Regions from separate parts of the Streptococcus mitis genome, predicted to be linked through region 2. Evidence: predicted binding sites of a transcription regulator. Region 2 holds the regulator's gene; each other region holds the start of a gene.
The links. The regulator Rex, encoded in region 2, represses fermentation and respiration genes when NADH is low (regulators of the CRP and FNR family bind a similar motif). The targets are predictions, from matches to a motif close to TTGTGAANTANTTCACAA.

Region 1 (5,392 bases), 960 kb from region 2:
TTCCTACGTAGGCAAGGAAGACACCGATACCAGCTGAAATAGCTGAGCGAAGAGCATTTGGAATCGATTCAATGATCATTTTACGAACATTTGTCAAGGTAATAATCAATGAGATAATCCCACAGATGAAGACCATAGCTAGGGCTTCTTGCCAAGAATAACCAAGTCCAAATACGACTGTAAAGGTAAAGAAAGCATTCAGCCCCATACCTGGCGCTTGGGCATAAGGTAAGTTAGCGTAGAAGGCCATCATCAGGGTACCAGCAACTGCACCGATAATCGTTGCGAGGAATACACCCTGAGCAGGCATTCCTGTTTGCGAAAGAATTTGTGGGTTTACAAAGAGAATATAACTCATTGCAAAGAAAGTTGTTAAACCAGCGAGAACCTCTGTACGAACGTCTGTACCGTTCTCTTTTAGTTTAAATAATTTGTCCATTATTAATCTCCTTTTAATTTTTACGAACAATAATAGAATTATATCATTTATCATTCACTTTTTCAATATCTTTGTTTGATTTATTTAAGAATTTGATGAAATTTCTTTTTTTGTTTCGAATCTGATTTTCTGCCTGCTTTCTGTTATAATAGTAGACATCTTATCTGAAAAGACACTAGAAAGGTCCCTATGACGAAAAAAATTATTGCAGTTGACCTGGATGGAACCCTACTCAACTCAGACAGTCAAATTTCTGACTTTACCAAAAGAACCATTAAAAAAGTTGTTGAAAAAGGCCATCAGGTTATTATTACGACAGGACGCCCTTACCGCATGTCAAAAGATTTTTACCGTGAACTAGGCTTAGACACTCCTATGATTAACTTCAACGGCTCCCTCACTCATTTACCAGACCAAGTTTGGAACTTTGAAAAGTGTTTAACCGTAGACAAAAAATATCTGCTAGACATGGTTCAACGTTCAGAGGACATTCAAGCCGATTTTATCGCTGGAGAATATCGTAAAAAATTCTACATTACAAATCCTAATGAAAAAATTGCCAATCCTAAACTATTTGGTGTAGAAGCTTTCCAGCCTGAAGATCAATTCCAGCCTGAGTTAGTAACCAAGGATCCTAACTGTATTCTGTTGCAGACCAGAGCCAGTGACAAGTATGCCCTTGCAAAAGAAATGAACGCCTTCTACCAGCATGAACTGTCTATCAATACCTGGGGAGGGCCGCTCAATATCCTTGAGTGTACCCCAAAAGGTGTCAACAAGGCCTTTGCTTTGGACTACTTGCTCAAGGTAATGAACCGTGATAAAAAAGATTTGATTGCCTTTGGAGATGAACACAATGATACCGAAATGCTCGCTTTTGCTGGGAAAGGTTATGCAATGAAAAATGCCAACCCAGAGCTACTTCCCTATGCAGATGAGCAAATTTCCTTGACAAATGACCAAGACGGGGTTGCCAAAACCCTGCAAGATTTATTCTTATAGTCCATTCTGACCAGCTTGCAAGCTGGTCTTTGTGCTCTTTTCACAGTCTCATCAACCAGTTAATCGATTGTTCTACTTTTTGCCTCCAAAACCTTGGAAAAGGCTTTCTTTTGTGATATACTTCACATATAAATACAAGAGAGCTCGTCATACTCGACTCTGTTGACACAAAATCAATCCAGTCCTGTTTCTCCTGCTCTCAGTTAATATCAAGGAGGATAGCTATGAAAGCTGTTGTTGTAAATCCAGAAAGCACTGGTGTTGCTGTTGAAGAAAAAGTACTCCGTCCACTTGAAACTGGGGAAGCACTTGTAGAAATTGAATACTGCGGTGTTTGCCACACTGACCTCCACGTTGCCCATGGCGACTTCGGTCAGGTACCAGGACGTGTCCTAGGTCACGAAGGTGTTGGTATCGTTAAAGAAATTGCCCCAGATGTGAAAAGCCTTAAAGTCGGTGACCGCGTCAGCGTTGCTTGGTTCTTCGAAGGATGTGGCACTTGCGAATACTGTACAACTGGTCGCGAAACCCTTTGCCGTACAGTGAAAAATGCTGGCTACTCAGTAGACGGTGGTATGGCTGAACAATGTATCGTAACTGCAGACTATGCTGTTAAAGTTCCGAACGGACTTGATCCAGCCCAAGCTTCTTCTATCACATGTGCTGGGGTAACAACCTATAAAGCTATAAAAGAAGCAAAAGTTGAACCAGGTCAATGGGTTGTTCTTTACGGTGCTGGTGGACTTGGTAACCTAGCTGTTCAATACGCTAAAAAAGTATTCAATGCTCATGTTATCGCAGTTGATATCAACAATGACAAACTTGGCCTTGCAAAAGAAGTAGGCGCTGACATTGTTATTAACGGCCTCGAAGTTGAAGATGTACCTGGACTCATCAAAGAAAAAACTGATGGTGGAGCTCATTCAGCTGTCGTAACTGCTGTGTCTAAAGTTGCCTTCAACCAGGCTGTTGACTCAGTTCGTGCCGGTGGTCGCGTAGTCGCTGTTGGTCTTCCTTCTGAAATGATGGAACTCAGCATCGTCAAAACCGTTCTAGATGGAATCCAAGTCATCGGTTCTCTTGTTGGAACTCGTAAAGACTTGGAAGAAGCCTTCCAATTCGGTGCAGAAGGTTTAGTAGTTCCAGTTGTCCAAAAACGTCCAATAGAAGATGCCGTAGCCATTTTCGACGAAATGGAAAAAGGTCAAATCCAAGGACGTATGGTACTCGACTTCACCCACTAATCTATTAGAAACCTATTTTAAAAGTTGGAATGCGCTTCCAACTTTTTTATATTAAATTTTTTAATAAGGATTCAAAAAAACTTCTCTAAAACTCAATATATCAATATTTTCAGATGTAATCTTTTTAATTATTTTATGATAAATAGTTGATTTTTAGATGAAAACGGTTTATACTTAAAAAGTCTTAAAGTTTTCTTAAAAGAAAACTGAAACAACAAAAAGGAGGAATGACAATAATGAGTATCGGAATCATTATTGCGAGCCACGGCGAATTTGCTGCGGGTATTCATCAGTCAGGATCTATGATCTTTGGTGAACAAGAAAAGGTTCAAGTTGTAACCTTTATGCCAAACGAAGGTCCTGACGATCTATACGCTAAGTTTAATAACGCTGTTGCTGCATTTGACGCAGAAGATGAGGTTCTAGTTTTGGCTGACCTTTGGAGTGGATCTCCATTTAACCAAGCTAGCCGCGTGATGGGAGAAAATCCTGAGCGTAAGTTTGCCATCATCACAGGACTGAACTTACCGATGTTAATTCAAGCCTACACAGAGCGCCTCATGGACGCTGCTGCAGGTGTAGAAAAAGTCGCTGCGAATATTATTAAAGAAGCCAAAGATGGCATCAAAGCTCTTCCAGAAGAGCTAAACCCAGTTGAGGAAGTAGCAAGCGCTGCAGCTGCTCCAGTTGCCCAAGCTGCTATCCCAGAAGGAACTGTCATCGGAGACGGTAAACTCAAAATCAACCTTGCCCGTCTAGACACTCGTTTACTTCACGGTCAGGTTGCAACTGCTTGGACTCCAGATTCAAAAGCAGACCGTATCATCGTTGCTTCAGATAACGTAGCTAAAGACGAATTACGTAAAGAATTGATTAAACAAGCAGCTCCAGGTAAAGTGAAAGCAAACGTTGTTCCTATCCAAAAACTAATCGACGTTGCAAAAGATCCTCGCTTCGGAGAAACACATGCCCTTATCTTGTTTGAAACACCTCAAGATGCTCTTCGTGCTATCGAAGGTGGCGTGCCAATCAAAACTCTTAATGTTGGATCAATGGCTCACTCAACTGGTAAAACAATGGTTAACAACGTTTTGTCTATGGATAAAGAAGACGTTGCTACATTTGAAAAAATGCGTGACCTCGGTGTTGAATTTGACGTACGTAAAGTACCAAACGACACGAAAAAAGATTTGTTTGACTTGATCAACAAAGCAAACGTGCAATAATCGATTTTATGAAAGGATTTTAAAGATGTCTATTATTTCTATGGTTTTAGTAGTCGTTGTAGCCTTCCTAGCAGGTCTTGAAGGTATCCTCGACCAGTTCCAATTCCATCAACCAATCGTAGCTTGTACCCTTATCGGTCTTGTTACTGGTAACCTTGAAGCAGGGATTATCCTTGGTGGTTCTCTTCAAATGATCGCCCTTGGTTGGGCTAACATCGGAGCTGCCGTAGCTCCTGACGCTGCTCTTGCTTCTGTTGCTGCTGCCATTATCATGGTTCTTGGTGGCGACTTTACTAAGACAGGTATCGGTGTTGCCCAAGCGGTTGCTATCCCTCTTGCAGTTGCTGGTCTATTCTTGACTATGATTGTCCGTACACTCTCTGTCGGATTGGTTCACACTGCTGATGCTTCTGCTAAAAAAGGTGACTTCAAAGCAGTTGAACGTGCTCACTTTGTCGCACTTCTTCTTCAAGGTCTTCGTATTGCAGTCCCTGCAGCACTCCTTCTAATGGTACCAACTGAAACAGTACAAAGCATTCTAAATACTATGCCTGATTGGCTCAAAGATGGTATGGCTATCGGTGGTGGTATGGTCGTTGCCGTTGGTTACGCTATGGTTATCAACATGATGGCAACTCGTGAAGTATGGCCATTCTTCGCTATTGGTTTCGTGCTTGCTGCCGTGTCAGATATTACTCTAATCGGATTTGGTGCTATCGGTGTTGCTATCGCTCTTATCTACCTTCACCTTTCTAAAACTGGTGGAAATGGTGGCGGAGGAGCCGCAACTTCTAACGACCCAATCGGCGATATCCTAGAAGACTACTAAAATAAGAAAGGACTGAAAACATCATGACTGAAAAACTTCAATTAACTAAATCAGATCGTAAAAAAGTTTGGTGGCGTTCAACTTTCTTACAAGGTTCTTGGAACTATGAACGTATGCAAAACTTGGGTTGGGCTTACTCATTAATTCCAGCTCTTAAAAAACTCTACACTAAAAAAGAAGATCAAATCGCTGCTCTTGAACGCCATCTTGAGTTCTTCAACACTCACCCATACGTAGCCGCTCCAATCATGGGGGTTACTCTTGCACTTGAAGAAGAACGTGCTAACGGTGTTGAAATTGATGACGCTGCTATCCAAGGGGTTAAAATCGGTATGATGGGACCTCTTGCTGGTATCGGTGACCCAGTATTCTGGTTTACAGTACGCCCAATCCTTGGATCACTCGGTGCTTCACTTGCCCTTACTGGTAATATCTTAGGTCCAATCCTCTTCTTCGTTCTTTGGAACTTGATTCGTATGTCATTCTTGTGGTATACACAAGAGATTGGATACAAGGCTGGATCAGAAATCACTAAAGATATGTCTGGCGGTATCCTTCAAGACATCACTAAAGGAGCTTCTATCCTTGGTATGTTCATTCTTGCTGTCCTTGTTCAACGTTGGGTAAATATTAAATTTGCTTTCGATGTTGC
Region 2 (5,392 bases):
ACTGGTCTGGACAAACTGAGTCGTTTCTTAAATGATTTAGCCTTGATTGCGGACACCGATTCAGGTAGTCAGGAGACATCAGAAGTTACTCTAATGACCCTGCATGCTGCCAAAGGTCTCGAGTTTCCAGTTGTCTTTTTGATTGGGATGGAAGAAAATGTCTTTCCACTTAGTCGTGCTGCTGAAGATCAAGATGAACTAGAAGAAGAGCGCCGTCTGGCCTATGTAGGAATTACGCGTGCAGAGAAAATCCTCTATCTGACAAATGCCAACTCACGCCTGCTTTTTGGTCGTACCAACTACAACCGTCCTACTCGATTTATTAACGAAATCAGTTCAGACTTGCTTGAGTATCAAGGTCTGGCTCGTCCAGCAAATACAAGCTTTAAAGCATCATATAGTAGTGGTGGCCTTGCCTTCGGTCAAGGTATGAGTTTGGCTCAAGCTCTTCAAGACCGTAAACGCAGTGCGGCCCCAAAAACTATCCAGTCAAGCGGTCTCCCATTTGGTCAATTTACAGCTGGTGCAAAATCAGCGTCTAGCGAAACAAATTGGTCCATTGGTGACATTGCCCTCCACAAGAAATGGGGAGAGGGAACTGTTCTGGAAGTTTCAGGTAGCGGTGCTACGCAGGAATTAAAAATCAATTTCCCAGAAGTTGGTTTGAAAAAACTTTTGGCCAGTGTGGCCCCAATTGAGAAAAAAATCTAATTTTTCATCCTTCTCACGAATAATAAAGTGAGGAGGATTTTTATGTACAGTATTTCATTCCAAGAAGATTCACTATTGCCAAGAGAAAGACTTGCCCAAGAAGGAGTGGAAGCGCTCAGTAACCAAGAGTTGCTAGCTATTTTACTCAGAACAGGAACACGTCAGGCCAGTGTTTTTGAAATTGCCCAGAAAGTCTTGAATAATCTTTCAAGCCTAACAGATTTGAAAAAAATGACACTGCAGGAATTGCAGAGTCTATCTGGTATCGGACGAGTTAAGGCAATAGAGTTACAAGCCATGATTGAACTGGGCCATCGTATTCATAAACACGAAACCCTTGAGATGGAAAGTATTCTCAGCAGTCAAAAGTTGGCCAAGAAGATGCAACAGGAATTGGGGGATAAAAAACAAGAGCACCTGGTGGCGCTCTATCTCAATACTCAAAATCAAATCATCCATCAACAGACCATTTTTATCGGTTCTGCCACTCGTAGTATTGCTGAACCGCGAGAGATTCTTCACTATGCTATCAAGCATATGGCGACTTCTCTCATCTTGGTTCATAATCATCCTTCAGGAGCGGTGGCACCTAGCCGAAATGATGATCATGTCACTAAACTTGTCAAAGAAGCCTGCGATCTGATGGGAATTGTCCTCTTGGACCATTTGATTGTCTCTCACTCCAGTTACTTTAGTTATCGAGAAAAGACAGATTTAATCTAAAGTTCATTAACGATATAGTCAAAGAGGTTTTTATCTTTGGGACGATTTTCAAAAAGAAATTCTGGGTGCCATTGGACACCGAGAAAGGCAACATCATCCGTACTCATGACAGCTTCAATGATACCATCTTTAGGATCATGGGCCGCAATCTTTAAATTTGGTGCTAAATCTTTGATGCTCTGGTGGTGGAAGGAGTTGATATGGGAAATTTCTCCATAGATTTCTCGAAGAACAGTATTTGGTTCTGTCATCAAGCGTTGAGTTGTGTACTCGGCAGAACAATCTTGCCAGTGGTCTTCGATATCTTGATACAAAGTTCCACCCATGGCAACATTAAAGAGTTGAGTCCCACGGCAGACAGAAAAAATTGGCTTTTTCTGGTTAATAGCTTCCTTGATGAGGGCCAGTTCAAAGATATCCCTTTGAAGGTGGTAGTCATCGCTATCGATGGTTTTTGGTTCACCATAGAATTTTGGATCAACATTTTGCCCACCTGTCAAGATGAGCTTGTCAATCAAACTAATATAGTGGCTAGCCATTTCTTGATCACCAATCGGTAGGATGATGGGAATCCCTCCAGCGTCTTTAACGCCTTCAACAAAGCCTTTTGCTGCGTAACTCATCATGATGTCATCATCTGGATGAGTTTTTTCGTTTCCTGTTATCCCAATAACTGGTTTTTTCATAAAATGATTTTCGCTTTCTAATCCTCTTTTCGCATGAAGTAGAGGAGAGTTTGGAGTTCACTTGTCAAATCGACATACTGAACGACCACGTCTTTTGGTAAATGCAGATGGACTGGTGAAAAACTGAGAATTCCTTTTACGCCAGCATCCACCAAGAGATTAGCAACCTCTTGTGACTTAACGCTAGGAACGGTCAGGATAGCAGTCTTCACATCAGCATCCTTGATTTTATCCTTGATTTGAGAAATTCCGTAAATAGGAATCCCATCAGGAGTTTGGGTACCGACTTCAGGATGGTCATCTAGGTCAAAGGCCATGATAATTTTCATCTTGTTACGCTCATGGAAGCGGTAGTGGAGAAGGGCATGGCCCATATTTCCAATACCTACCAGCATGACATTGGTGATGGAGTTATCATTGAGTAAATCGGCAAAAAACGTCATCAGTTTTTTGACATCGTAGCCAAAGCCACGACGACCCAGTTCACCAAAATAGGAAAAATCACGACGTACGGTCGCTGAATCAATTCCAATGGCCTCTGCAATTTGCTTAGAGTTGGCACGTTCAATCTTTTCTGCATGAAATCTCTTAAAAATTCGATAGTAGAGAGAGAGTCTTTTCGCTGTAGCTTTTGGAATAGCAGACTGTTTATCTTTCACAAAATCACAACCTTTCTATTCTTCTATTTTATAGAAACATTGTGAAAAAATCAACAAAAACAAGAAAAAACTAAGAAAAATCTTAGTTTTGATGTAAAAAATCTGCATGTGATAGAAAACGGTAGAGGTCTCCGACCAGACCTTGGTAAACTTCCTGCCCTTTAAAGGTCAAAGAAGTTACATAAAGTGTATCTGGCAGAGTCACACATCCTGATAGAGCCAGCATGAGAGCCTCGTAATCCTCATACTTGAGAGTGCGCTCTACATGATAGCTGTCCTTATAGGTCAGTTCAAACATTTTGGCTCTATCTTTCCGATTTTGTAAAGACACCACGCTCTACTAAACTATCCATGAGAAAATAGAATTTTTCCTGATGAATGTGGTGGTCTTCTGATTTGAAAATATCAACCAGACGTAGCCCAAACTTGTCAGTGATATTGATTTTAGCCCCTGTAAGTTCCTTGTTAATGATGATTTTGAGTTGGAATCCCTCACCGCTGTTCGGAACTTTTTCCAAAAGGCGAGTCAATTCATAGTTACCAATCTTAGTCTCAAAAAAGGTGTTATCCTTAAGGGTGAATTTTTTAACAGAAGGGCTAAGAGTGTAGTCGTAACGACAATTTTTTAACTGAATGGTTTTTTCAAATGCCATATGGCTAACCTCCGATAATTTCTTTTAAGGTTTTTGCTAGGGTATGTAGGTCTTCAACAGTATTTTGTGGCGACAAACTGATACGAACGGATTCCTTCAAGCGTTCTGAATTTGCTCCGTACATAGCTTCAAGAACATGGCTGGATTGGACTATGCCTGCTGTACAGGCTGAGCCAGTAGAGATTGAAATTCCAGACAAATCTAGACGAAGGAGTAAGAGGTCATTTTTCTGGCCAGGAAATCCAATATTAAGAACATAAGGGAGATGGTGTTCGCCTCTATTCAGGTAATACTGAACTCCCTCTAGCTCTGCCAGAAAGGCAGTTTCTAGATTTTGTACATGTTGAAAATGTTCTTCTTGCTTTTCTAGGTCTTCTTTTAAGGCTGCTATCATACCTACGATGGCAGCCAGATTTTCAGTCCCTGCACGTTTTTTCTGTTCTTGGTCTCCGCCATGTAGATAGGAATCAAAATCCATGCTAGATGCGTAGAGAAAGCCGATTCCCTTAGGACCATGGAATTTATGGGCAGAAGCAGTGAGAAAATCAATGCCCAATTCTTCGGGGTGAATTGGTATTTTACCAATAGCTTGAACTGCGTCGACATGATATGCAGCAGGGTGTTGCTTGAGTATTTGGCCAATTTCAGCAATGGGAAGTAGGTTTCCTGTCTCATTATTGGCAAACATGGTAGAAACCAAAATTGTATCATCACGTAAAGCATTTTGAATTTGTTGGGCTGTGATTTCTTGATTTTCTGGTTGGATAATGGTTGCTTCAAACCCAAAGTGTTGAACCAAGTAATCAATAGTTTCAAGGACGGCATGGTGCTCAATAGCAGTTGTGATGATATGTTTTCCTTGCTCTTGGTGACGAAGGCAGTAACCAATGATAGCAGTATTGTTGCCTTCAGTACCACCAGAAGTGAAAAAGATATGTTGAGGTTTTGTCTTCAGTAACTTGGCTAGTTCCTGACGAGCTTCTCGCAAGAGTTTGCCAGCTTGACGACCATGACCATGAATACTAGAAGGGTTTCCGTGGGTTTCTTGCATAACCTTGGTCATAGCTGAAATAGCAACTGCTGACATGGGAGTCGTTGCAGCATTGTCCAAATAAATCAAAGAATCACCTTATTTCTTTTTGTTGTAGGCAAAGAGTGGGCTGACTGGTTTTCTTTCGTGGATACGGACGATGGCATCACCAATTAACTCACTAGCAGTGATGTAGCATACGTTTTTAGGAGTTTTTTCTTTTGTTGCTACTGAATCAGTCACAAGAATTTCTTTAATATTAGTATTGTCAAGAAGTTCAGCAGCTCCCTCAACGAAGAGACCGTGACTAGAAACAGCATAAATTTCTGTGGCTCCTTCACGTTCAACGATTTTAGCAGCTTCAGAGAAGGTGCGTCCTGTATTAAGAATATCATCAATCAAGATGGCTTTCTTACCTTCAACATCACCAATAATATAACCTTCGTTACGAGTTGCATCGTCCTGAGGGTAATCGATAATGGCGATAGGAGCATCAAGATATTCAGCTAAGCTACGAGCACGCTTTACACCTGAATTTTTAGGGCTAACCACGACAACATCTGAACCGAGTAGGCCCTTATCGCAATAATGTTTTGCAAATAGGGGAACTGTGAAAAGGTTATCGACAGGGATGTCAAAGAAGCCTTGAACCTGAACGGCATGCAAATCAAGCGTAAGGATACGATCGACACCAGCCTTAACTAGCATATTGGCAACTAGTTTCGCTGTAAGTGGCTCACGAGGTGAAGCGATACGGTCTTGACGTGCATAGCCAAAATATGGAAGGACAACGTTGATACTGTGGGCACTTGCACGTACACAAGCGTCGACCATGATCAACAATTCCATTAGGTGGTTGTTAACAGGGAAACTTGTAGACTGGATGATGTAAACATCATAACCACGGACACTTTCTTCGATATTTACTTG
Region 3 (5,392 bases), 1.0 Mb from region 2:
ATGCTCAGATTCTTTTATTTCACCCGCTTTCAAACCATCCATTAAGTTACATGCAAAATACAACCTCAGTCTTAATAGTTCCTCCGCTTTATATACATCTCTGGATAGTAAGTTATGCAGACCATTTTCAAGCAAACTGGTACCATACAAAGAATTACCAGTTGCTCTCACTGCATCTATAGCTTGAAGACAATCCACTAGCACTTTCTCATCACGTGGCAAATCATCATAAAAACATTCAAAAATCTCATCAAAATATTCTTCCTTCTGCTCCTGCAACTCCTTGTCTCCATAGTCAGGATGATGAAGAAGAAAGTATTTTAATTCTTGGTAACGTTTCGGTAATTCCTTATAGTCTGGCATCAAGACATAAGATGGAATGCCTAACCTATTCGCTATATATTCTAGTGTTTTTATCGTAGGACGAAATTCTCCTTTTTCAATGCGCACTAACTGACGGACTGACAGTTCTGACTCATCTCCACAAAAAACAGGGCGACTAAGTCCTTTCTCTTCTCTAAGAAGTCTTACCTTTTCCCCTAGATCATTCATCTCTTAGATTTCTCCCTCGCACGATTATCAAAGCTTTGATTTTCAAACAAATATATGCGATTATTATACCATTTTCCAAAAAGAATTACAAAAAAGAGACAGGATTCCTCCTGCCTCTAGGCTGATAACAATTATTTACGGCGTCCTGGTCTTTCTTTGTAGCCATAGTAAGAATCTTCGATGATTTCTTGCATATGGTCAACCATTGGAAGGCGTGGGTTAGCTGGTGAACATTGGTCTTCGTAAGCAAGAAAGGCTAATTCACGTGAATGTTCTTTCCATTCTTTTTCGTCGATACCTTGTGCTTTGAAGTTCATTTGGATACCTACGCGCTCACCAAGTTCATAGACAGCTTTTGCGTAAGATTCCACACCTTCTTCTGGAGTAGAAGCTGGAAGCCCAAGCATACGAGCGATATCTTGGTATTTTTCATCTGCACGGTAGTAGTTGTACTTAGGCCATGTTGCTGTCTTAGCTGGACGTGTACCGTTGTAGCGGATGACGTATGGAAGCAAGATAGCATTAGTACGACCGTGGATTGTGTGGAATTGCGCACCAATCTTATGGGCCATTGAGTGAGAAATACCTAGGAAGGCATTGGCAAAGGCCATACCAGCGATTGTTGAAGCGTTATGCATTTTCTCACGTGAATGGAAGTCTGCATTCTTAACTGAGCTTTCAAGGTTTTCGAATACAAGCTTGATGGCTTGAAGTGCAAGACCGTCAGTGTAGTCGCTAGCCATTTGTGATACGTAAGCTTCAGTCGCGTGGGTCAATACGTCCATACCAGTATCAGCAGCTACAAATCCAGGAACTGTCAATACCAAGGCAGGGTCTACGATTGCCACAGTTGGTGTCAATGAGTAGTCAGCGATTGGGTATTTACGGTTGTTTGCTTTATCAGAGATAACGGCAAATGGTGTTACTTCAGATCCTGTACCAGATGTAGTTGGAATCGCGATGAATTTAGTCTTCTTACCAAGCAATGGGAACTTGAAGGCACGTTTACGGATATCCATGAATTTTTGAACAAGGTCACGGAAGTCCACTTCTGGTTGTTCATAGAAGAGCCACATTACTTTAGCAGCATCCATTGGAGATCCACCACCAAGAGCGATGATTGTATCTGGTTTGAAGGCACGCATGATTTCAGTACCACGTTCAACTGTAGTGATATCTGGATCTGGTTCTACATCAGCAAAGATTTGGTAAACAACCTTATTGCGACGAAGATCAAGTTGTTCGATGATACGATCAAGGAAACCAAGCTCTACCATGGCATGGTCAGTAACGATCATGACACGTTCAACGTCACGACATTTTTGAAGGTATTGAATTGAATCACGTTCAAAGTATGTTTTTGAAGGAAGTTTCATCCATTGCATGTTATTTCTCCGTCTTCCGACTTTTTTGATATTCAAAAGGTTAATGGCACTAACGTTATCCCCAACTGAGTTGCGTCCGTAAGAACCACATCCGAGTGTCAATGATGGCAAGAAGGCATTGTAAACGTCCCCGATACCACCGAAAGTAGAAGGTGAGTTACAGATAACACGAATAGCTTTAACAGCTTTACCAAATTCTTTAGTCAATTCTTCGTCAGCTGTGTGGATAGCTGCTGAGTGACCAAGACCGTTAAATTCAACCATTTGACGAGCTTTGGAAATACCATCTTCACGGCTTTCAGATTTCAAAACTGCGATAACTGGTGACAATTTTTCACGAGTCAATGGCTCATTTTCACCAACTTCTTTACATTCTGCAGCAAGAATGTTTGTTCCTTCTGGAACTGTAAATCCTGCTTGCTCTGCAATCCAAGTTGCTGGTTTACCAACGATGTCAGCGTTCAATTTTGCACCAGCACAGTTTTTGCTGTTTGCTTTCACGCCGAAGCAGAATTCTTCAAGAAGTGCTTTTTCTTTTTTGTTTACAAAGTAAGTGTGATAAGATTTGAACTCTGCTACAAATTCATCGTAAATTTCTTTATCAATGATAACCGCTTGCTCTGAGGCACAGACCATACCATTATCAAATGATTTAGACATGACGATATCGTGTGCAGCTTGGCGAATGTTAGCTGATTTTTCAACATAAGCTGGAACGTTCCCGGCACCTACCCCAAGAGCTGGTTTACCACAAGAGTACGCCGCTTTAACCATGGCATTACCACCTGTTGCAAGGATTGTTGCAATACCTTCGTGGTTCATAAGGGCACTAGTTGCTTCCATAGATGGTTCAGTGATCCACTGTACACAGTTTTCAGGAGCTCCTGCTTTAATCGCAGCATCACGAACAATTTGAGCTGCGTGAGCTGATGATTCTTGAGCTGATGGGTGGAAGGCAAAGACAATAGGATTACGAGTCTTCAATGAAATCAATGCCTTAAAGATTGCTGTTGATGTTGGGTTTGTTGTAGGAGTAATACCACAGACAACACCAACCGGTTCAGCGATGAGAGTCAATCCTGTTACATCGTCTTCTTCGATAACGCCAACTGTTTTAGTGTGACGCATATTGTTTACCACGTGTTCACAAGCAAACAAGTTCTTAGTTGCTTTGTCTTCAAATACACCACGTCCTGTTTCTTCATAGGCATGTAGAGCCAATTCTCCGTGGGCATCCAAAGCTGCCACTGACGCTTTAGCTACGATGTAGTCGACCTGTTCTTGGTCGAGTTTACGCATTTCCTCAAGAGCAACTAAAGCTTTTTGCACCAATCCATCGACATGCTTTTCAGCAGCGAGTTTCTTTTCCTCTGGTGTCACAGTTTTTTTATCAGCCATATTTTCCTCCATAGCTTTCAAGGATTGATATCCTTTGTTAATTTTTTCACAAGTTTATTATAACGCATTATTTCAACTTTGTAAACAGTTTCATAAACATTTCACAAAGAATTTTTTATTGTTTGTGAAATGTTTCTCATTTTCTTTACTTACCAAGTTTTTTCTTTAGAGTTTGTGAAATTAATTTCAAATATTTTTTATTTCACAAACTTACTTGGAAGAGGGGCTTGGAAAGAAAAGGATTTTCGGGTAAGCGCTTACTTAGCTATTCTAATAATACCTCCTTTGATAAGGAGGCTTTATTTTTGTTGAAAAACGCCTTGTTTAAAAGTCCCTTCATAAACAACTTCTTGTTCTGTTGTTAGTTTTCCTTTTCCTTCAGCCTGACCATTTACAAAATCACCTTCGTAGGTCCAGCCTTCTTTAGATTGAAAGGTACCTTTTCCGTTGAAGGCTCCATTGTTGAAACCACCTGTATATTGGTCCCCATTTTGGAAGGTAATGGTTCCTTGGCCATTCATTTTACCACGGACAAGACTGCCGTCGTAAACAATAGTTCCATTATCAAGCTTTAGAACACCTTTTCCGGGAATATTTAGAAAAAAGACGAGCACAGCACAAAAGACAATGGCAACTACTGCTAGAGTCTCTAAAAGTGGACGAGTCAGATAGACACGATACTTTTCGTAAAAATTCTTAAGATTTTCCACCTTCACTCTCCTTTTCTAAACGTTCTAACCAAGCTCGACAACCCTCTTGAACACGCTGATAGGTTTCCTCAAAATCTCCTGTATACCAAGGATCTGGAACGCTTTCAGATGCAAATGAGTAAATCTTATCTTGACAGTCTACTGGACACATCTGACGTAAGTCAGAAACATTTGAAGCGTCCATTCCGATAATATAATCAAAGGCTTCAAAATCTTCCTTGCTAATCTGAAGCGATGTTTTGCCTTTTTCATAAGGAATCTCATACTGTTGAAAAATCCCTTGAGTTCCCTTATGAATCGGATTGCCATGTTCCCAAGAAGAAGTCGCTCGACTTTGGATTTCATAATTATCTGTCATTGATTTCATAACAAACTCAGCCATAGGACTACGGCAAATATTCCCCAGACAGACAAAGGCTAGTTTTTTCATCCCATTTCCTTTCTTTTATAGAAAAACGGGAGTTAGTAATCCCGTCTTATTTTTCAATTGCGCCTTCTAGTGAAGCTGTTTCTTTCAGCGGTAATACTGTCTTAATAGCAGCTAGTTCGAAAGTCAAGTAAACTCCATCTACATCAAGAACAATCGTTCTCTTCTCAGTATCTACTTCATCGACTGTTCCGTAAAGGCCCCCGATTGTAATAACTTCATAGCCTTTTTGTAGTTTGTTTAAACTTTCCATACGTTTTTGTGCTTGTTTCTTTTGAGAGCGTTGCATAAAGAACATCAAGCCCAACATCGCCACAAGCATGATTAAAAATGTATAATTTGGATTCATTGTTTTCTCCTTTGTATTTTACATAGGACTACTATATCAAATTTCAGCTACTTTTACAAGGTTGTACCTTGCTTTTCTAGTAAGAAAAACCAGAGCTTGCGCCCTGATTTTTAGGATTATTTCAAGTTTTGAACGACTTTTACAAGATTTTCAACAGTAAAGCCATATTCTGCCAATACTTTTGGTGCTGGAGCAGAGGCTCCAAAGGTATCAATACCAAGAACTGCACCATCTAGTCCAACATATTTGTACCAGTTTTGAGTTGCACCCATTTCGACTGCAACACGACGGCGAACTGCATTTGGCAGGATTTCTTCCTTGTAAGCTGCATCTTGTTTATCAAAGACATCTGTGGATGGCATGCTGACTACGCGGACTTTTTCGCCTTGACTAGCCAATTCTTTGGCAGCTGAGACAGCTAGATTAACCTCTGAACCTGTCGCAATCAAGATGGTATCAAAATCTGCTGCATTTTCATAGACGACATAGGCACCTTTTGCAACCTTGTCGAAGTCTGTTCCCTCTTCAACAGTCAAGTTCTGACGTGTTAAGACAAGGGCAGTTGGCGTTT

Region 1: adhP (alcohol dehydrogenase AdhP) is a predicted target of Rex. The motif match lies at 1,552-1,569, and genes of this name have one in related genera.
Region 3: adhE (bifunctional acetaldehyde-CoA/alcohol dehydrogenase) is a predicted target of Rex. The motif match lies at 3,370-3,387, and genes of this name have one in related genera.

What each region holds. Positions count from the first base shown of each region.
Region 1 is NZ_CP047883.1:226,140-231,531, reverse strand. It holds gene M594_RS01185 (NCS2 family permease) at 1-439, opposite strand, end outside; gene M594_RS01180 (Cof-type HAD-IIB family hydrolase) at 629-1,441, shown strand; gene adhP (alcohol dehydrogenase AdhP) at 1,666-2,685, shown strand; gene M594_RS01170 (PTS sugar transporter subunit IIB) at 2,922-3,911, shown strand; gene M594_RS01165 (PTS mannose/fructose/sorbose transporter subunit IIC) at 3,937-4,740, shown strand; gene M594_RS01160 (PTS system mannose/fructose/sorbose family transporter subunit IID) at 4,764-5,392, shown strand, end outside.
Region 2 is NZ_CP047883.1:1,187,943-1,193,334, reverse strand. It holds gene pcrA (DNA helicase PcrA) at 1-711, shown strand, start outside; gene radC (RadC family protein) at 754-1,434, shown strand; gene M594_RS05895 (gamma-glutamyl-gamma-aminobutyrate hydrolase family protein) at 1,431-2,120, opposite strand; gene M594_RS05890 (redox-sensing transcriptional repressor Rex) at 2,138-2,779, opposite strand; gene M594_RS05885 (DUF4649 family protein) at 2,862-3,077, opposite strand; gene M594_RS05880 (DUF1831 domain-containing protein) at 3,085-3,432, opposite strand; gene M594_RS05875 (cysteine desulfurase family protein) at 3,437-4,552, opposite strand; gene M594_RS05870 (ribose-phosphate diphosphokinase) at 4,562-5,392, opposite strand, start outside.
Region 3 is NZ_CP047883.1:190,644-196,035, reverse strand. It holds gene M594_RS00985 (helix-turn-helix domain-containing protein) at 1-552, opposite strand, end outside; gene adhE (bifunctional acetaldehyde-CoA/alcohol dehydrogenase) at 684-3,335, opposite strand; gene M594_RS00975 (MORN repeat-containing protein) at 3,635-4,045, opposite strand; gene M594_RS00970 (low molecular weight protein-tyrosine-phosphatase) at 4,032-4,475, opposite strand; gene yajC (preprotein translocase subunit YajC) at 4,522-4,821, opposite strand; gene tkt (transketolase) at 4,938-5,392, opposite strand, start outside.